Regions from separate parts of the Vulcanococcus sp. CPBay_Sum15L08_68 genome, predicted to be linked through region 1. Evidence: predicted binding sites of a transcription regulator. Region 1 holds the regulator's gene; each other region holds the start of a gene.

Evidence for each region. Region 1 encodes NtcA, which controls nitrogen genes in cyanobacteria. Its sites were predicted from a motif close to GTANCNNNNGNTAC; they were not measured.
Region 2: the regulator NtcA is predicted to act here: its motif matches at 5,607-5,620, upstream of QZ189_RS01180 (NarK family nitrate/nitrite MFS transporter).
Region 3: the regulator NtcA is predicted to act here: its motif matches at 4,606-4,619, upstream of QZ189_RS07485 (circularly permuted type 2 ATP-grasp protein).

The regions. Positions count from the first base shown of each region.
Region 1 covers NZ_JAFMFX010000010.1:17,774-24,625, reverse strand. The annotation lists gene QZ189_RS03090 (glycoside hydrolase family 38 C-terminal domain-containing protein) at 1-1,295, shown strand, start outside; gene psbN (photosystem II reaction center protein PsbN) at 1,292-1,432, opposite strand; gene psbH (photosystem II reaction center protein PsbH) at 1,519-1,719, shown strand; gene QZ189_RS03075 (TatA/E family twin arginine-targeting protein translocase) at 1,724-1,975, shown strand; gene pth (aminoacyl-tRNA hydrolase) at 1,984-2,616, shown strand; gene QZ189_RS03065 (DUF3146 family protein) at 2,623-2,880, shown strand; gene QZ189_RS03060 (resolvase) at 2,877-3,314, opposite strand; gene QZ189_RS03055 (DUF3084 domain-containing protein) at 3,311-4,492, opposite strand; gene ntcA (global nitrogen regulator NtcA) at 4,568-5,308, opposite strand; gene rph (ribonuclease PH) at 5,373-6,107, opposite strand; gene QZ189_RS03040 (cob(I)yrinic acid a,c-diamide adenosyltransferase) at 6,225-6,803, shown strand; gene dcd (dCTP deaminase) at 6,803-6,852, shown strand, end outside.
Region 2 covers NZ_JAFMFX010000003.1:40,715-47,566, forward strand. The annotation lists gene QZ189_RS01160 (anthranilate phosphoribosyltransferase family protein) at 1-656, shown strand, start outside; gene QZ189_RS01165 (hypothetical protein) at 667-864, opposite strand; gene QZ189_RS01170 (nitrate reductase associated protein) at 1,186-1,653, shown strand; gene QZ189_RS01175 (nitrate reductase) at 1,634-3,865, opposite strand; gene QZ189_RS01180 (NarK family nitrate/nitrite MFS transporter) at 3,946-5,499, opposite strand; gene QZ189_RS01185 (molybdenum cofactor guanylyltransferase) at 5,767-6,354, shown strand; gene QZ189_RS01190 (radical SAM protein) at 6,351-6,852, shown strand, end outside.
Region 3 covers NZ_JAFMFX010000039.1:187-7,038, reverse strand. The annotation lists gene QZ189_RS07505 (glycosyltransferase family 2 protein) at 1-577, shown strand, start outside; gene QZ189_RS07500 (redox protein) at 697-1,173, shown strand; gene QZ189_RS07495 (transglutaminase family protein) at 1,178-2,050, opposite strand; gene QZ189_RS07490 (alpha-E domain-containing protein) at 2,035-3,072, opposite strand; gene QZ189_RS07485 (circularly permuted type 2 ATP-grasp protein) at 3,066-4,505, opposite strand; gene QZ189_RS07480 (hypothetical protein) at 4,694-4,870, shown strand; gene QZ189_RS07475 (peroxiredoxin) at 4,859-5,419, opposite strand; gene rpmB (50S ribosomal protein L28) at 5,446-5,682, opposite strand; gene QZ189_RS07465 (mechanosensitive ion channel family protein) at 5,746-6,786, opposite strand.

The DNA of each region.
Region 1 (6,852 bases):
ACCACGGGCTGCAGGCCCTGCTCCCCGCGCGCGGCGGAGCTGAACCTTGGTGGCTGGTGCAACTCCAGCCCCAGCCTGCGGAGCGGGTCACCCTGCGCCTGCCCGCTGGCGCCTGGTGCATCGAGGGGGCCCCGGAGCAGCTCCCCAGTCAGGGGCGTCCAGCCGGTGGGACATGGGTTCAGCTCCCCTTGGACTCGGCTGTTCAGGCGGTTCCTCTTGAGCGCGCGGATGGGCTGCCGCGGGCCTCGGCAGCAATCACAGCCCCGGTTGTGTGCGAGGCGAGCGCTGGGCACTGGCGCTTGGACAACGGCTTGGTGCGGGTCGAGATCGGGGCGGACGGCGTTCAGCAGCTCTGGGGAGCCGATGGTGTGCCCCAGCTCTCGGGCCCTTTGCAATGGCGCCGTTGGAGCGATCAGGGCGAGTTTTGGGATGCCTGGGACATTGCGGCGGACTACCGCGAGCAGCCGCTGCCTTTGACTTGGCAGGGAGCACCGGAACTGGTGGAGCAGGGACCGCTCTGTTGCCGCTTTGTCGTCCGCGGCCGCTGCGGCCAAAGCACGCTTCGACTCGACATTCAGCTGCGGGCCGCCTCGCCGTATCTGGAGCTGGCTTTGACGGTCGATTGGCGCCAGCGCCATGAGCTGTTGCGGCTGGAATTGCCCTTGGCGCAGGTTGCTCAGCGCTATGCCGCGGATACCTCTGCGGGGGTGCTTGAGCGGCCGGCCCAGCCCCTGACGGCTAGGGAGCAGGCGCGCTGGGAAGTGACGGCCATCAGTTGGCTGGCCAGTCAGGCGAAGGCTGGAGCGGGTGGTCTGGCGGTGCTGCTGGATGGGCCCCAGGGCGTCTCCGCCACCCCCGATCAGCTGGGGGTCTCCTTGCTTAGAGCACCCACCTGGCCTGACCCCTCGGCCGATAACGGACACCAACGGCTTCGGCTCGCGTTGGTCCCTTGTGCAGCCGGGTGGGCGTCGGCCGGGGTGCCTCGTTTGGCGCAGCGTTTTCGAGAACCGCTATGGATTCGCCCGGCCCAAAAGGCGGCCCAGCAGGCGGAGGTCTTCGCTCCGATCGACTTGATGGAGGGCATGGGTCCAGCCAATCCCCAGATCCGCGTGCTCAGCTGCAGGCCCGGCTCAACCCCAGGGCAGCTGGCGCTGAGGCTGCAGAACCTCAGCCCTCAGCGACAGAGCTGGACGCTGGGCTCGCCACGGCGTTGGCGCCGGGGGAATGCTGAGACCTGGCAGAGCGGAGCTCTTGTGCTCAAGCCCTGGCAGGTCGTCGCGTTAGAGCTGGTTTAGTCGTCGTGGTCGTCAAAGGGGTCGCTGAGCTGCTTCGACGGAGGACCAAAGGCGGTGTAGATCCCGAAGCCGGTGAGGCCCAGCAGCACAGCCAAGACGGCCAGTGCCACAGACATGGCTGGGGAGGTGGTTTCCATCACAACTCTCGACGGGGCCAGCCGCTCAGGCGGCCAGGCCCCTTACAGTAACGAGACCTACTCCTTGCCAGAGAGCACAGCCCGACATGGCTCAACGCACCCGCCTGGGAGATCTGCTTCGCCCCCTGAACTCCGAGTACGGCAAGGTTGTGCCCGGCTGGGGCACGACCCCCGTGATGGGCGTGTTCATGGCCCTGTTCCTGGTGTTCCTGCTGGTGATCCTCCAGCTGTACAACAAGTCCCTGATCCTCGACGGCATCACCGTCAACTGGAACGGCATCGGCTGATCCGATGAACGTGTTTGGGATCGGATTGCCTGAGATGGCGGTGATTGCCGCCGTGGGTCTCTTGGTGTTCGGTCCCAAGCGCTTACCCGAATTGGGTCGCACCCTTGGAAAAACCCTGAAGGGTTTTCAGTCCGCCTCGAAGGAATTCGAGCAGGAGTTCCGAAAGGCGGTCGACACGGTGGAAGCGGAAGTCACCCAGGCTTCTGCTGAGCCCCAGCCTCAACTCAAGGCCGACGACGAGCAAGCGGCCGGTTGAAGGACTCCATGGCTCCTTTGAGTCTTGTTGTTGGTTTAGGGAACCCGGGCGAGAAGTACGCCGGAACCCGCCACAACGTCGGATTTATGGCGCTGGAGCAGCTGGCCAAGCGTCAAAACAGCAGCTTTAAGCAGCAGTCCAAGCTCCACGCCCTCGCCGCGGAGGTGGGACAGGGTGCTGAACGCCTGCGTCTGTTGATGCCTCAGACCTACATGAACGACAGCGGTCGTTCGATTCGTGCTGCTCTCGATTGGTTTGGCTTCGAGCCCAACCAGATGCTGATCCTGGTGGACGACATGGATCTCCCCCTCGGTCGCTTGCGCCTGCGGCTCTCGGGCGGTGCTGGCGGGCATAACGGTCTGCGCAGCACCATTGCCCATCTCGGTGGCCAAGAGTTCCCCCGCTTGCGCATCGGGATTGGCGCTCCTGCCTTGAATCCGGTGGAGCGTAAGCAGCGCACTGTCGGCCACGTCCTCGGCCGCTTTGCCGTCGCCGAACAGCCGGTGCTCGAGGAGGTCATCGATGAGGTCTTGGCTGGTCTGGATCTGATTCAGCGCCTGGGGTTTGAGCGGGCTGGTAACAGGCTCAACGGTTTTGTTGCTCCCTCTGCCGCCAAGCTGGTCGAGCAACCCACTGCCTGAGTCCGCGTGAGTCGCCTCCCCACGACAACGGCGCAATTGCGGGTGCTGCGCCAAAGCTTTAGCCAGCGGGTGCTGGAGGGTGAGGTCAGCGCTGGAGGGTTCGAGTGGACCTTCGCCTGGTTCTTTGACCGCGGCGAGCTGCAGGTGGAGCCCTCCCTGGGCCGGGCCTTGATCCAGGACGCGTTGCTGCGCTTCCTGTTGAAAACGGACTACCAGCTGGAGGCGGGTGGGGACTACGCCTTCAGCGTGCGGGCCAGGTTTTAGGCAGCGAGCTGGCGCAAGACGACCAAGCCAGGTTCCCGCTTGAGCTCCGTTCCCCAATGGCGCTCCAGCAGCAGTTGAGCCACGACATCGTCGTAGTCCCGTGGGGGCAACCTCAGGCCCTCGGGAAGCAATCGCCGCCAGCCCCTGGGGGGCTCCAGCTGCCAGTAGCGGGCTCGTGCGGCCAGGGTGGTTCCCGCTTCAGGGATGACCTGGACAGCCAGGCCAAGGTCGTTGAGTTGCCGCTGCCAGTGCTTGCTGCCCGTGCCATCGCCGAGCACAACACCCTCAAGACCCGGACGTTCTCGCCAGATCGCAATCTGCTTGAAGCACTCTTCCGGGGAGAGCACGGCGGCAACCTCGATCTGGCCTGTGCTGTGGTCAGAGCGCACCAAGCCGCATTTGCTGCGGCCGGGATCGAGTCCGATCCAAGTCATTGCGGGCGCTGCCAGCGAATGTCGACGGCAATCGGGTCGGCCAGATCACTGTTGCCTCTGGAGACGGCCTCGAGCTTGGCGGTCTCGCCCAGGGGGCGGTTGACCAGGGCCTCAGCCAGTTGATTGAGGCGTGCTGGGTCAAATTGCAGGCCGTTGGCCAGGGCCCCTTGGCGTTGGGCTCGGGTAAAGGCTGCGGCGAGGAGCAGGTTCAGGCGGCTACGCACCTGATCTGGGGAGCGCTCATCGGCCTCCAGCACGGTGGTGGCCAGTTGTTCTCCACTACGCACCACCCGTTTGTTGGGTCTGACATCCGGGAATGCCACGACCTGACGCTCCCCTTTGAGCACATTGGCCGCTGAGATCAGACTCACGACCCACTCGCCGCGTTTGCTGAGGGTGGTCTCCAATTTGCTGATGTCGCTGCGCGGCACCAACAGGATTTGACGGTTCGGTGTTTCGCCTGGCAGCACGCGCTGGTAGACGTTCAAATTCGTGCGCTGCAGCAGGGCGTGGATCACGTCTCGGGCCTGGCTTGGCTTCTCGATCCGCACCTTGGCCACCTCCAGGATTTGGCCACTGCTGATCACCACATCACCCTGACGTAGGGCAATCAGGTTGCGTTCGAGACGCTCGAGCTCTTGGCTGCTGCTTTTGATCTTGCTGTTGAGCTTGGCGAGCTCAGTGCGGTTGCGCTGGAGATCGGAATCCTTCGCGGCGATGTCACGGCTGAGGCGGTCGCGCTCGGCCTCCAGTTGTTTGCGTTGCTCCATCAGGGGAGCCAGTTCCTTCTGCAGCCGGCTGGCCTGCTCGGCCACCACCTTGAGTTGGCGTTGGGCCTCGCTGCGCTCGTTCTCTGCGCTGCGCAGGGCGCTCCGACTTTGGGCCAGGTCCTTGCGACTTGAGCTCAGGGCATCGCGGCTGTCCCGCAGGCGCTGTTCGATCTGATCGAGTTCGAAGAGCCCCGTGCGCAAGCGATCACTGACGAGCAGCATCAGCCCGAGGGAGATGGCACTGATCAAGCTGCCGGTCAGCACCGTGATCACCACGGCGGTTTTCTTGGGCCGCAACCGGAACAAGCTCAGCCGCGCCTTGCCGACCTTGGATCCCAAGCGATCCCCCAGGGTGGAGAGCACTCCCCCGAGGATCAGCAACGCCAGGATCAGGATCCAGCCGGACACGACGTTGGGCGACGACGATCAGTATCGGTTGCGGTGGCTTGGAACGCAGCTGGGATCGGCCACCAGTTCAGCCGTTTAGCTGAAGCGTTTGGCGAGGGCCAACGGATCGAAGACGGTGATTTTTTTGCGGTCGATTTGCACCAGGCCGTCGTTGCGGAGGTCGCCCAAGAGCCGGGTGATCGTGACGCGGGTCGATCCGATTGCTTCGGCGATGGCCTGGTGGGAGAGGCGCAGGTCGATCGTGATTCCTTCGCTGCTGGGTACACCAAAGTCGCGGCACAGCACCAGCAGGAAACTCACCAGTCGCGAGGACATGTCGCGGTGGGTGAGGGTTTCGATCATGGTCTCGGTTTGCAGGATCCGAGAGGAGAGACCCTGCAGAAGCAGTAGACCAACCGCCGGGTCTTGTTCGATCGCCTTGCGGACGGAGGTGGCGGGAGCCGTCACCAGCTCGACGCGGGTAAAGGCAATCGAGTGATAGAAGCGGTCCGAACGCTGGCCTGTCAGTAGAGACAGCACGCCGAAGAGGCTGTTCTCCCGCAGCAGTGCCACGGTGATTTCCTCGCCGGATTCGTAGACCCTGGAGAGCCGGACCGCACCCCGTTTCAGCAGATAAACCTTTTCGGCGGGGTCGCCGGGGAAAAAGATTGTTTTGCCGCGCTCAACGATTTCGGTGGTGCTACCGCTCAGGCCCCGGATGACATCCAGCAGCGTGGCATTGGGCGGCAGGGGACTCCCCGCGATCGGTGCGATCACTGACGTACCGGTCGTAGGGCTAGGGGAGTAGCGGCTGAATCCTTGCGTTGCCACGACCATTTCAGCGCGACTGAGTTGCCTGGAACCTACGGATCAGTCCAGGGCCGCCCTGTAGCCATTGAAACTAATTTGCTGCCTCTGCCAAGGCCTGCTTCTGGGCCTGCATCAGTTGATCGATGCCGCTTTCCGCTAGGTCAACCAGGCTGGAAAGCTGTTGGCGACTGAAGGGTGCGCCCTCCGCGGTGCCTTGAATTTCGAGCAAATGTTGCTCTTGATTCATCACCACGTTGAGATCGACTTCTGCTCGGCTGTCCTCGCTGTAGTCGAGATCGAGGAGTGCGGCCCCATCCACGAGGCCAACGGAAACCGCCGCCACCTGCCCCACCAGGGGCGATCGTTCCAGCACTCCGCGCTGCTCCAGGCGTTGCAGGCCGAGGGCTAAGGCGGCCCAGGCTCCAGTGATGCTGGCGGTGCGGGTGCCGGCATCGGCTTGAAGGACGTCACAGTCGATTTGCAGGGTCCGCTCCCCCAGAACCTCCAAATCCAGGCAGGCCCTGAGGCTGCGGGCGATGAGGCGTTGGATTTCTTGGGTGCGACCGGAGAGCTTCATCAGCTCCCGTGGCTGCCGGCTGGGGGTGCTGGCGGGGAGCAGCCGGTAGTCAGCGCTCAGCCAGCCCTTGCCGGAGCCTTTACGCCACTTCGGAACACCCTCCTCTAAGCAAACGCTGCAGATCACAGCCGTGTTGCCCGTGTACACCGTGACGGAGCTCAGGGCGAAGCCCATCGGATCCCAAGCGAAGCGCGTGCTGCGCAGGTCCGTTGCGCTGCGGCCGTCCCGCCTGGGTTGGGTGCTGCTCATCGCGGGCTGGCTCAGTGCCTCGATGGTACGGGTGTTTGCACTACAGGTAGTGCTTGTTGCTTGCCGGACGGCCTAACGCCGCTACATTCAGGATCCCAAGCGGCAGCCATGCACTCGATGACGGCCAGCATTGCAGCCACGCCCCGTGCTGGACACCTGCGTCCATTGGCTGTGGTCCCGGCGTCGGCCCCCGCTCGCAGCGTGCGCCTGGCGGCCCAGCAGGAGGGGCAGCTCCAGGTGCACACCGCTCCCTTCCGCGGCAGCTTCAGTGGGGTGTTCAGTCAGGCCCTGCGCAGTGCCGGGCTTGGTAGCCGCGTTCTGGTGAGCCAATTCCTCAAAGGTGGGGTCGATCAGGGTCTGGAGCGCAGTGTGTGGCTCTGTGGCCGCCTTCAGTGGCTGAGGCCAGCCGTGGCGGGTTGCCTGGCTGAGCCTGTGCCGGCCTCCCAGGCCGATGTCGAGGCTGTGCGCGAGATCTGGGCGTACACCCGTGAGCAGCTGCTGAGCGGTCAGCTGGATCAGTTGGTGCTCGATGAGTTGGGCCTGGCCGTCGAATTGGGCTACTTGTCCGAGGCGGAGGTCGTTTCAGCCCTGGAGCAGCGGCCGTCCCACCTGGATGTGATCCTGACGGGGCCCTCCATGCCCACCGCTCTGTTGGCCATGGCCGATCAGGTCACCCAGCTGCGCCGAGGTTTCTGATGCTCAAAAACGACCGTTGGATCAACGAGCAGGCCGCCTTGGGCATGCT
Region 2 (6,852 bases), on a different contig from region 1:
ACGGGATCACGGCCCAGGAGCTGTTCGCCTGCTTGGGCCTGCAGCTCGCCGGCCGAAGCGTCGAGTGGGTCCAGGCCAAGCTCAACGCTTGCGATCTGGCGTTGGTCCATCAACCGGACCACCTCCCGGATGCCGAAACCCTGATCCCTTACCGCGAGGATCTCGGCAAGCGGCCACCGCTGGCCAGCCTCGAGTTGCTCTGGACTGCGCACCAGGGCGAGCACCTGCTGGTCAGTGGCTTTGTCCACCCGCCAACCGAAGCGCGGGCCTGGAAGGCACTGGACTTAGCGGGGGAAACCAACGTGCTGACCGTCAAAGGCCTCGAGGGGAGCACCGATCTGCCGATCAGTCGGGCCTGCGTGACGGGTCGTCCAACCCGAGAGGAGGACGGGCGCCAGATTCTCCACCCCCGCGACAACGGTTGCTACGGAGCCGACCCGCTTTGGGACGGGCTGGAGACCTGGGGGAACCAAGCGGCCGCCGCCCTAGGCGGGCAAGGGGAACTCGCGACCGCCTTGATCTGGAATGCAGGCACCTACCTCTGGCAGGCCGGACTGGAGGCGAACCTCACCGACGGCCTCGAGCGCTGCCGGGACCTGCTGAGCTCGGGGGTGGTGATGGCCCACCTCCAGCGTCTGCGCCAGGAGATGGGCTGAGAGCAACCAATCAGCGCTCGCCCAGCACCTGCCACATCGCCGCTTGGCCAGCAATCACGGGCTGCACCGACGCGGGTGCGGAAGCCGAGATGGAGGCACTACGGATGAGTTGGACGCCCAAGGAGGCGACAACAAAGGCTCCAAGGAAACCTGTGGCGATCGTCAGGGGATGGCGGCCCTGAACCGCAACTCCAGTTTTGGTTGCCATGACGGCATGGGGGATTCAACCCATCCACTATGGAGACGTCAGCCAACCCTCGCCAGCTGAACCGGTCCAAAACGTTGTGGACGCCGCCGGCGCCATGGACCAGGCGGCCGCCCCTGCGAGAAGTCGATCGCTGCTCACCCAGCCGTGGGAACTGCCCAGCAGAACCCCAAGAGCAACGGCCAAACGCATGGTGAACGGAAGAATTGAAGGGAGTTTGAAGAGACCAACGCACCGATTTGGCCGCCGTTGACACCAAACCCATCCGCCGGGAGCAAGCAATCCTCAGAAGCGTCAAAATCACTACCAGAACGACGTCTGGCCGTGACAACTGAGGCCCCCTCAGCAAGCCATTGCTTTGACTTTGAAAGCGATTTCATCGGCAACTGGCGCTGCATTCCCCTCTGCGTGCGCCGCAAGCTGGACCTCTGCGGCATCAAGCTCAAGCTCAACCATTGGCTCGCCCTCAACCAAGACGAGCGGCAAACACTTGTCGACTGGCTCGACACCCAAGACGCGCTTGAGCAACTGGGGGAGCACCTCTTGAGTCGCACGGAGGCCATGGCCGACGGTCAGGCCAAAACGCTGCCGATCGCCAGCGGCGAGCCCTGGCAAAACCCGCAGCAGATTCCCGAGGTCTTGATCGAGGCCGCGCAACTCCGCGGCATCCCCCTGCAAACAGAGCAATGGGTCGCGCTCAACGAATTAGAGCGGTTTGCCCTGTGCAAGCTGGCCAGGCCAGGGCATGACCACCACAACTTGGAGGCCGCCTTTAGCGAAGTGCTGGGCTGAACCAGCGCCGCAGGGCCTCCAGGCGCCCCGCCTCCTGCTCCACCGGTTTGACCACCGACACCGCCGGGGCAACGATGACCGCGCAGGCCTTGAGTTCAGGCTGCTTGGAGACGGGACAGGCCTGATCGTGCATCAAGGTATTGGCCTCGCAGGCCTTCTCCTGGGTAAACCCCCAATGCATCGGAAGAAACACCGACCCCCGGCGGATGCGATCGGTGACTTTGACGTTGGCGGTGATGTGTCCGCGGCGTGAACTCACAGCCGCCAACTCCCCATCCCGCAGCTTGAGCTCAAGGGCATCTTGGGGGTGAATCTCAAGCAGCGGCTCGGGATGCATGGTCTGCAGCCGATCGACCTTTCCCGTGCGGGTCATGGTGTGCCATTGACCGAGATACCGGCCCACGGTGAGCACCAGCGGATAGGTCTCGCAGGGAGGTTCCGCTAATCCCAGGGGTTGGTCGATGCAGAAGCGAGCGCGCCCCGAGGGTGTCGCGAATTGATGGTCGCTGTAGAGCCGCTTGGCCTCGGTGGTGGCTGAACTGCCCGCCGGGAAGGGCCACTGCTGGGGGCCGGCCTCCTCCAACAGGGCATGACTCAAGCCAGAGACATCACAGAGACGCCCGGCCGTGAGCTGACTGAATTCCGCGTACACCTCAGCCGCGGAGTCGTAGCTGAACTGCTCCTCAAAGCCCAGGCGCCGACCCACCTCCGCGAACACCTCCCAGTCGGGCCGGCTCTCTCCGTGGCGAGGGCGATAGGCCGGGCAATAGGTGACCCTCCGCTCGGAATTGGTCATCGCACCGGCCTTCTCGCTCCACTGGGCCGCCGGCAAGACCAGGTGGGCGTAGTGAGCCGTTTCCGTGTCGGCGTAGGCATCGCTCACCACCACCAGAGGGCAGCGCCGCATCGCAGCTTTGACGCGATCGAGGTCCGGCAGGCTCACCAGGGGATTCGTTGCGGCCACCCACCAGAGATCCAGCTCGCCGCGCTCCATGGCCTCCACCTGCTGCCAGGCCGCCAAGCCCGGCGTCGCCGCGATGCTGCCGGCGGGAAGTCCCCAGGCCTGCTCAACCTCCTGACGGTGTTCGGCGTTGGTCACCAGGCGGTACCCCGGCAACAGATGGGACAGGCCCCCGGCCTCCCGGCCACCCATGGCGTTGGGCTGCCCCGTCAATGAAAAGGGTCCCGCTCCCTCTTTGCCGATCTGACCGGTGAGCAGGTGAAGGTTGATCAGGCCGCCGACCACCGCGGTGCCCTCGCGCCGCTGATTGACCCCCATCGACCAGAGACTGAGGACCCGCTCACGCCGGTGAAACAGCTCCGCCACCTCCCGCAGCCGTTTTTCTGGGATGTTGCAAAAGCGGGCGACCTTTCGGGGCGTCCAACGGGCCGCGACATCAAAAAAAGCGTCGTAGTTCTCGGTGTGGTCGTCGATGAACGCCGGGTCTTGACCGTTCTCCCTCAGCACCAGATGGGCCAGACCGTGGAGCAGCGCCAGATCAGTGCCCGGGGCGATGGGCAGATGAATGTCAGCGGCCTTGGCGGTGTCCGTTGAGCGGGGATCGACCACCACGATCGTGACGCTGCCTGGATTGCGTTTTTTGCGCTTCAACAGACGCTGGAACAGGACCGGGTGGCACTCCGCGGTGTTGGTTCCAATCAGGAAAGCCACCGAGCAGTGGTCCAGATCCTCGTAACAGGCAGGGGGGCCATCGGAGCCGAGGCTGCGGGTATAGCCCGCCACCGCGGAGCTCATGCAAAGCCGGGAATTGGCATCGAAGTTGTTGGTGCCCAACGCACCCTTCAACAACTTCTGGGCCAGGTAATAGTCCTCGGTGTGGAACTGGCCAGAGCCGTACATGGCAATGGCGTCAGCCCCCTTGGTGGCCAAGGTGCTGCGGATCCGGCCCACCAGCAGGTCCATCGCCTGCTCCCACCGGATGGGTTGAAACGGGTCGTCCAGGCTGGAGCGATAGAGCGGCTCCCGGAGACGCCCACGGTCCAAGGTCTCGCCGACGGTCGCACCCTTGATGCAGACCTGGCCCAGGCTTGAGGGGTGCTGGCGATCGCCCCGCGCGGTCCAGATCGGATTGCCCTCGGCGTCGCGCTTGACCGCCTGACCGGGCAAAGCCGGCGGAATCAGCTCAAGCCCACAACCAACACCGCAATAGGGGCATTGGCTACGCACGTTGCCGGAAGCGGACTGGGCCATGACCAGGAACGAAACAAGGTCGAAAGAAAAAGGGGCGGCTCGTGATGGCCGCCCCCTGAGAACCCCAGCGACGGGGAGGATTAGGCGTTAACGAGAGCCTTCTCGTCCGCATGCTCTTCAGCGAAGGAGCCCTTGGGCTCTTTCAGGAAGAAGAAGCAGAGGAAAGCGACGATCAATCCCGCAGTACCGAGGATTTGGAAGAAGGCGCTGTTGGAGGAGGCAATGATCTCCGCAGAGGGATCTTTGCCACCACCCATCCACATCGGCAGCAGGCTGAAGATCGTCAGGTAAGCAACCGCACCAACGTTGCCGTAGGCGCCCACAAGACCTGCGATCTGCCCCGTCACACGCTTCTTGACCAGCGGCACCATCGCGAAGGTCGCACCTTCACCGGCCTGAACGAAGAACGAGGCCAGCATCGTGATCAACACCGCGACGGTGATGCCCAGGGAGCCGGAGAACGCGCCGGGCTTGATCATGCTCATGATCAAGTAACCAATGCCCAAGCCGCCGGTCAGGAAGGCCATGGTGTTTTTGCGGCTGCCGAGCTTGTCGGAAATCAGACCGCCACCGGGACGAGCCACCAAGTTCACAAAGGCAAAACAGGACGCCAGGATGCCGGCTGTTGCCTTCGGCAGATCAAACGTGGTCTCAAAGAAGGTCGGCAGCATGGAGACAACCGCCAACTCAGATCCGAAGTTCACGATGTAGGTGAGCTCCAGAATGGCGACCTGCTTGAACTCGTAGCGGTCTTCCTTGGGATATTGCTTAACGCCGTTGATCAGATCGCGGTTGGTGCGAATAATGCCCCAGGTCTGGAAGCCGAACCAAACCAGAACTGCCAGGAGCGCCAGGGGATAGGTGCCGGCGTTCAGGAAGCCAACTTTTTGCAGGCGCCAGCAGAGCACGCAGAGAATGGCCGCAAAGGGAACATTCATGCCCAGCAGGCCCCAGAAATCCCGCATGGAAGTCACCTCAAGACCAGCAGACTTGGCCGGCTTTTGGTAGGCCTTACCGGGGGGAGTATCAGTGACGTTAAAGAAGTAGATCACCCCATAGACGGCCGAAATAATGCCGGTCAGAGCAATCGCACCACGCCAATTCAAGATGGCGCCCGTGGGCAGCTCGAAGCCACCTGAGAAAGACAGGAAGCCAGCCAGGGCTACAAGGGTCAGCGCAGAGAAGGCCGAGCCAAAGTTGCCCCAACCGCCGTAGATCCCTTCCGCCAGGCCGATTTCCTTGGGCGGGAACCATTCGGCCACCATGCGGATACCGATCACAAAGCCGGCACCAACGATGGAGAGCAGCAGGCGAGCAACCACCAGCTGATTGAAGTCCTGCGCTGATGCAAACAGCAGGCAGGGGATCACCGAGAAGACAAGAATCGCCGAGTAGGTCTTACGGGGACCGAACTTATCCAGCAGCATGCCGATGAGCACGCGAGCAGGAATTGTGAGGGCAACGTTGCAGATCGCAACGGTACGGATTTGACCAAGGTCGAGGCCAAGATCAGCCTTAACCGTTGTAGCCAGTGGAGCCAGGTTGAACCAGACGACAAACGTCAGGAAGAAGGCGAACCAGGTGAGATGAAGAGTGCGATATCTCCCCTGGAGCGACCAAAGATCGCCAAGCATGGAGGACAGGGACAGTGGAGTAAGCCCAGGCCTTCAAAAAGCAGCGACCGGGGGAATCGCGCATCAAGCGCTGACGGAATTGGACCACCCGAGAGCCACCCCAACGGGTAACGACAGCTACCAAAGATCAATCCAGGCCCCGGACCGGACGCGGGCTAATCAATGCAATCAACCAGGCTTATCGCCTGTCCGAGCAACAAGGCCCAGGGATTTGTTTGGTAGCAACAGCGACATTAAGAGCGGTTCCCAGCGCTACATCGTGCAGGCATGACTCCAGTGCGGATCCATGGCGCCGTGCTCTGCGGCGGTGCGAGCCGGCGCATGGGCCAAGACAAGGCAGCACTCCCCCACCCCGATGGCGGGAGCTGGCTTTCACGCACTGCGGAGCTCCTCAGTCGAGTCTGTGAATCGGTCGCGGTTTGCAGCCAACACCCAAGCCATGCGGCATTGGTGGCCGGGCTCGAGCGGGTCCACCTCACCCTGGAGCCCCCGCCTGCCCAAGGCCCCCTCAGGGCCCTTGCACAGGTGCTTTCCAGCACAGGCGACAGCGCTGTGCTGATCGCTCCGGTGGACATGCCCCGCCTGAGCCAAGAGACGCTGGAGTCGCTGATCACCCAGTGGGAGCTCGCGCCAGGCCAGGCTGCGGTGGCCCATGACGGCCAACAGCTGCAGCCCCTGCTGGGGATCTACCCGGGTGGAGCCAAGCAGCGCAGCACCCTCGCCCAGGCGCTAGAGGCGGGGGAGCGGCGCTGGCAGGGCTGGCTCGCCACCATCCCCCATCAAGCTGTGGTGCTTCCTGCCCAGCAACTCCTCAATGCGAACACGCCTGCGGAGCGCGCCAGGCTGATGCCATGAGCCCAGGACCGGCCACCGATCAACTCCAGCGTCCCCTTGGGGTCCTGCGGCTCTCTTTGACCGCGCGCTGCAACTTGGCTTGCCCCTACTGCCAACCGGACGGGGAAGAAGCACCAGACCGACTGACAACGGAGCAGCGTCTGCGGGTGATCGAAGCGGCCTGCAGCCTGGGGGTCAGCAGCCTGCGCCTAACCGGTGGGGAACCGCTGCTGACGCCTGATCTGGAGGAATTACTGGAGGCCATCGGCCTCGCGCGGAGGCACACCAACAGCCCCCTGCGGGACTTGAGCGACACCGCTTTAACGACCAATGGCCTGCTGCTCAGCCCTGAGCGAGCCCAGCGGCTGCGGCGAGCAGGGTTGCAGCGCATCACCATCAGCCTTGATGCCGTCGCGCCTGAGCGTGTCGGGGAGATGAGCGGCCGGCCGCACCAGGGAGCACAGCTCCTGCAGCAGGTCTTGGCGGCCATCGCCGCGGCCAAGGCCGCTGGATTTGATC
Region 3 (6,852 bases), on a different contig from region 1:
CAACGACCCCAACGATCCAACGGCGTTTGCTGCTGGTCCCTTCATGCTCTTTCGCCATTCCAGCTATCGGGCGATTGGAGGCCATCGCGCTGTTGCCGCTGAGGTGGTCGAAGATCTGGCCCTGGCCCGAGCGGTCAAGCAGGCCGGCCTGAGTCTGCGCTATCTGCTTGGCGTTGATCTTGTCGACCTGCAGATGTATCGCTCCTTGGCAGCGCTGTGGGAAGGCTGGACCAAAAACTGGTTTCTGGGGGTTGATCGCAACTGGTTCAAAGCCGTTGGCAGTGTCGCTGTGGTGTTGCTGCTGTTTGCCGCTCCCTGGTTCAGCGCCGTTGCTCTGTTGCTGCAGGGATGGCTTGGCGGTCCGATTGAGCAAATGGCGATTTGGGCTGTGGGCTGCTCCATCGCCCTGGTCTTGGCGATCCGTCTGTGGAGTGCCTGGCGCTTTGGCACACCGATCAAATTCTGGTGGTTGAGTTGGCTTGGGGCGTTGCTGATTGCGGCCATCGTGCCCGCCAGTATTTGGAAGACGACCACCGGACGTGGTTGGACCTGGCGTGGGCGCCAGCTCGAGGGCTGACGCTTAGGCGCTAATCCTGAATTGCGTAGTGCTGTACACGCCCTGGAGACCAGGGAGTGCGGTTCATTGGGCTATCCCACGGACGCAGCATGTCGTCAGGAACAGCGACCCAAGCTCAGATGTTTGAGCTGATCCCTTACGAGAAGTTCCGCGATACCCCTGCGGTTCGTTTCTTCGATATCACCGTCGACAACTCCAACGCGCGGGATCTGGTCATCCATAGCGGACCGGCCGTTAGTCCACCGGATGAGCCCAACACGGGCGCCTGGCAGTTTTATCTCCACCCCCATCAAGAGGACAATCTGCTCGCTCTGACCGGGGGCCGCCTGTTCTATCTGGTGAACTTCGGCTGGAATTATCCGTATCACATTGTTCGCCTAGAAACCGGTGGTGACATTCTCCGGATTCCGCCCGGAACCTTCCACCGTTCGATCTCGGATGAGGAGGGATCGGTCGTGCTGAATCAGGCAATCCGTGATCCTGGAGCCAGCGTTGCCCGCGAGTTTCGCGTCTACAACAGTCGACTCATTCCTCGTCTGTTTGCGACCACCTTTCGCTCAGCGCCGTTGCCCAAGTTGCATGGCGTCAGCTGGTAGGCGTTCAACGGGACTGGGCCGAGCAGAGGATTTCGGCCTGGATCTCCCAATTCAGCGTGCTTTGAACCCCCGTCGGCCCTGAAAACGTGCCGCTGACCGCCGCCGTGAGATCTGATTTCGAAGAGGTCACCACGGGGATGTAGCGATCATCCACCGCCCCCTTGCCACTGGCATCGAACCCTCGCCAGCCTGCTCCCTGCAGGTAGACCTCCGTCCAGGCGTGGAGGTCGTAGCGCTCAGGTTTGGGCTCCACAAGGTGATAGCCACTGACAAACCGGGCTGGAAGTCCAACGCTGCGGCAGCACTCGATCATCAGCATGGCGAGATCACGGCAGGAGCCGATCCGCTCCTTCAGTGTCCGGCCCGCAGGCCAAGCGGGGCCTTGATGGCGCTCGGTGTATTTGACGCGGTCCTGAATGATCTCGATCAGCTGCTGCAAAAAGCTCAGGCAGCTGCCATCACTGCCTGTGAGGGCTTCTTGGGCCAGATCGACAGCGGCGGCATCATGTTGACCGTTGGGCAACCAGCCTTGGAGGTTGCTCATGAGATCGGGGTTCAGCCTGCCGATGGCGAGCGGCAGGTTCAACATCGTTTCGTCCAGGCAGGCTTCGATCAGGGGTGGTGTGAACGTCTCAACCTCGCTCGTGGCCACCACCTGAAAACAATCGGTTTCCTGGAGAAACCGTGCCCGGGTGATGGTGTCGCCACCTGCTGCCATCAGCTCATAGAGCTGGCTCGGCTCAGGCTCAATGCTCAGTTTGAAATCGATCAGACGCTGAAACCCATGGGGCCTGGGCCGCAGGCAAAAACGATGGGGTCCCAGCAGCACGGGCTGGCTGTAGCGGTAGTCGAAGCGATGAATTAAGCGGGCGCGCATGCCAGGTCTTGACCGGAAGCGGTGGTGGACAGGGAGGCGGAGCTCACGGGGATCACTGTTGTGTCTTCGGGGCTCAGTCCGCCCGGAAGCACGAAGTAGCGAGCGTGAATCAGATTGTGCAGCTGGTTGAGGTCCTGCTGAAGACCATCAATCGCCTCATGGAGGCCACCTGCGATCAGCGTTTCAATTTTGCTGAAACTCCAGCGGGCCTGCGTCAGACCCACCATGCACTCGAGGTCGTCGGGCGTCCCCGCGGCGGCATCGCGCCCGATCACCTGAAGCGTCTCATGGATCCGCTCGAGGCAGTAGCGCACCGACCTCGGGAAGAGGGGATTGAGCAGCAGGAAGGACGCCACCGCTTCCGGTGAAATCACCCCAACGTTGGATTGCCTGAACATCTGATAAGCGCCAGCACTGCGCAGCAGAGACATCCACTGCAACTCGTCGAGTACCCCGCCGACGTCATCAGGGCTCGGGAGCAAAAGGAAGTACTTCACATCAAGGATGCGAGTGGTCTTATCCGCCCGCTCAATCAGCCGACCGAGTCGGCTGAACTGCCAGGAAAGATCCCGACTGAGGGTGGCATCGGTAATTCCGTAAAACAATTGGCAGCCACGCCGGATCTCCCTGAGCTGCTCTGGGGTCGGCTCCTCCCAAAACCCGTCGTTCTCGACCAGGGTCCAGTAGAGACCATTGAGCTGCTCCCACATCTCACTGGTGATGACGTCCCGGATCTGCCTGGCGTTTTCCCTGGCCAGCGCGATGCAGTTGACGATGCTGTTGGGGTTGGCCTCAGCGCGGATGAGAAATTCAAGAACCTGCTGCTCACCTCCACCGGGGTAGAGCGCATCAAACAGAGAGCGATGACCACTGGCATCGATCAGGGGTTGCCAGGGCTCTGCGCTACCAGGGGGGCAGTCCAGCGCCATGGCAGCACTGACCTCGACAAAGCGGGAGATGTTCTCGGCCCGCTCCACATAGCGGTTGATCCAATAGAGGGAATCCGCGACGCGGCTCAGCATGGGGCGTCCTCCACGATCCAGGTGTCCTTGCAGCCGCCGCCCTGGGAGGAATTCACCACCAGTGATCCCCGCTTGAGGGCCACGCGGGTTAACCCGCCTGGTGTGACCCAGGTGGTTTTGCCCCGCAGGATGTAGGGCCGCAGATCCACATGGCAGGGGTAGAGCTCGCCGTCACTGAGGGAGGGGACGGTGGAGAGCTCCAGGGTGGGTTGGGCAATGAAGTTGCGCGGATTGGCCTCGATCTTCGTGGCGAAGTCTTGGATCTCCTCGTCACTGGCATGGGGTCCGATCAACATCCCATAGCCTCCAGCTTCCGAGACGGCTTTCACCACCAGCTCCCGTAGATGGCTTAGGACATAGGCCCGATCTTCAGCTTTAGAGCAGAGGTAGGTGGGGACGTTTTGGATGATGGCTTCCTCCCCGAGGTAGTAGCGCACCATCTCCGGCACATAGGCGTAGATCAGCTTGTCGTCGGCAATTCCAGTTCCAGGAGCGTTGGCAATCGCCACCCGTCCCTGGGCATAGACCTCCATCAGTCCGCGGACCCCCAGCATTGAGTCGCTTCGGAAGACGGCGGGATCGAGGAAGTCATCATCAATGCGCCGGTAGATCACATCGACGGTCTCCAATCCACGGGTCGTGCGCATCCATACACGTCCGTCTTCACAGGCCAAGTCCCTGCCCTCGACGAGGGGAATGCCCATCTGTTGAGCCAGATAGCTGTGTTCGAAATAGGCGCTGTTGAACACCCCGGGGGTCAGGAGGACGACCCGGGGGGAGTCGGTCCAGGGCGCCAGCTCCCTCAGGGTCTGCAGCAGCTGGGAGGGGTAGCGATCAATCGGCTGGACGACCCGGCCACTAAACAGGCTCGGGAACATCCGTTTCATCACCCTCCTGTTCTCCAGGAAATAGGCGACACCAGAAGGACATCTCAGGTTGTCCTCCAGGACGCGCCAGGTTCCTTCTCCATCACGGATCAGATCAAGCCCGGAGATTTGACACCATTTGCCCAGGGGGGGCTTGAACCCTTGAAGCTCGCGCCTCCACCCCAGGGAACTTTCCACGTGCTCCCGCGGAATAACCCCATCTCGGATGATGCGTTGCTCGCCGTAGATGTCACCCAGAAATTGATCAATCGCCTCTAGGCGCTGGGACAGTCCTCGCTCTAGACGCTCCCACTCCTTCGAGCGAATCAAGCGTGGCAGCGGGTCGAATGGCAGGATCCGTTCCCCCACGCGTCCGCCCGAATCATTCAGCCTGAAGGTGGCCCCGAGTCGCTTCAGTAGGACTCCAGCGGCGGCGTGATTGCGGTTGAGTTTCTCGATCCCGAGTGCACCCAGGGAGTTCACCAGGGGCTTGAGGCCGGAGCGAGGGCCTTCGGCGGCACTGAAGTATTCGTCATATCCCTTCTTTGGCCTGTACTCGGTAAACATTGCTCGAGTGGAATTGGGGCAAGCATGCAGAGCAGTCAGACCCCTTCAGGTTCCATTCGCTACCAAAGTCCACCCCGGTTCGTGGCCACCCGCATCACCTGTAGTGGTCGCTACGGATGATGAGTTGATGCACCTATGGCAAGGGTTCAATCGCCGAGCCAGCCTCTGCTCGTTGCTCCTGAAGACCCATGGCCCAGGTCCCTGTGCTGGTCGATCCCCAAGGGGGAGTGATCTATCAGCTGCGCTCCAGCGAAGGCGAGCTTTATCAAGTGCGATTTGAGGACAACTGCCTGTTCTGCGACAGCCTCCCTGCAGGTCAAGCCCACCTGAGGCTGCTGGAGCAGCGCGCAGCCTTAGGCCTGTAGCTCATCCAGCCGCTTCAGGATCTCCTGGCTGTGGCCTAGGGGCCGTACCCCTAACCAGCGCTCTTTGAGAACCCCTTCTGGGTCAATCAAAAAGGTGTGACGTTGGGAGAAGGGCGGGATCCAGCTGCCGTAGCGCTTGCTGGTTTCTCCTCCGGGATCAGAGAGCAGCGGGTAGGTCAACGCCTCGCTTCCGCAGAACTCTTTGTGGGAGTCCGTGTCGTCTGCGCTGATTCCGACCACTTCCGCATTGCGGGCATGGAACAGCTGCAGATCCCGTTGAAAGCCCTTGGCTTCCAAGGTGCACCCCTCCGTGAAATCTCGGGGATAGAAGTAGAGCACCACCCAGCGCCCTTTGAAATCGCTCAGGCTGCGTACGGCTTCGACGGCCCCCCCCTCGCCTGGAACCACGCCGGAGAGCCCAAAGCCAGGGGCCGGTTGATCGAGATCGGGCAGGGTCCCTCCCATCGAAAAGGCCTGCCGGGGGAGTCCCAGCAGGCCTAAGGCCGCAGCACCAAACGAAACAAGCAGGTTGCGGCGGTTCAACTTGATCCTGGGAGAACTCCCAGGATTGAAGCTCAGATCTTGGCCAGGTTGATGCCCAGCTGCTTGGCGTAGGCGCCCAGGCCCTTCTTTTGAATGGTCTTCAGGGCACGGGTGGAGACCCGCAGTTTCACGTAACGGTTGCCTTCAGCCCACCACAGACGGCGCTCTTGCAGGTTCACCTGCTGGAGCTTCTTCGTGCGGATGTGCGAGTGGGAGACGGCCATGCCGTTGTTGGCGCGCTTGCCGGTGAGTTGGCAGACCCGGGACATGACCGATCTTCTAAAAACACAACTTCGGGCAAATTGCCCAAGCGCCCACCATAGCAAGTCGGGTCACACCCCAGAACCCAAGGCCTCAGTGCAGTTGTGCAGGTGCAAGGTCTGCGTCGGGAAGGCGAACTCAATGCCCTCGTGGGCGAAGCGTTGGACGATCGCCAGGTTGATCCGTTGCTGGGCTTCCATCGCCTGGACGTAGTCGTTCGAAGGAACGAAATAGACCAACTCAAAATCAAGGCTGCTGCTGTTGAAGGCCACGAAATGGGCCCGGTCAAAGCGGGCATCGCCCCCCTGCTCAACGATCGCTTTCAACAGGCCAGGGATCCGTTCCAGTACGGCGTGGCTGGTGTCGTAGGTCACCCCCAGCCGATAGATCAGCCGCCGCTCTTGCATCTCCCCATAGTTCGCCACCACTGAGCTGGTCAGGGCGCTGTTGCTCATGACGATCGCTTCGCCGTTGATGCTGCGCAGACGGGTCGAACGCACCCCCACCCTCTCCACCGTTCCCCAGACCTCTCCGACTTGGATGAATTGACCGGGTTGGAAGGGCTTGTCGAGAAGGATGGTGATGTATTCGAAGAATTCAGAGACCGGCTGCTTTAAGGCCAAGCCTGCCCCGATGCCACCGGCGCTCAGCAGAGCCCAGATCGCAGCCATCTGGACACCGATGTTCTGCAGATAGAGGACAGCGCCGACGCACCAGACCAACGCCCGCAACATCGGCGCGAGGGCGCGGAGCATGTTGCCGACCGCTGGATCTCCGCTGTGGGCCGCGGAGCGTTGCAGCAACCGCAGGCTGATGCGGTTGACCAGCCGCACCAGGAACACCACCAGGATGAGTTTCGAGATGGTGAAGACCACCCGATCCGCCTCCGGAGAGGTCGGCAGCAGCCACCAGGCCCAACTGGCGCTGATGACCCAGCCGAGGATTGGGATCGTGTCCGTGATGACCTGAACGATGAAGTCATCGGTTTCGCTTCGCGTTCGCCGTGTCAGACGACCGAAGAAGATCCCAAAGATCCTTGCTGCCAGAAGGGACAGCAACCCACCGCCGAGTAGGGCCGCCACTGCAGGCGCAGTACTCCAGAGCGAGGTCATCGGCAGATGCGACTTTTGAGCTGTTTCCACTGTCTCGTGCTGCGTCAAGCCCCTGACAGATCCGCT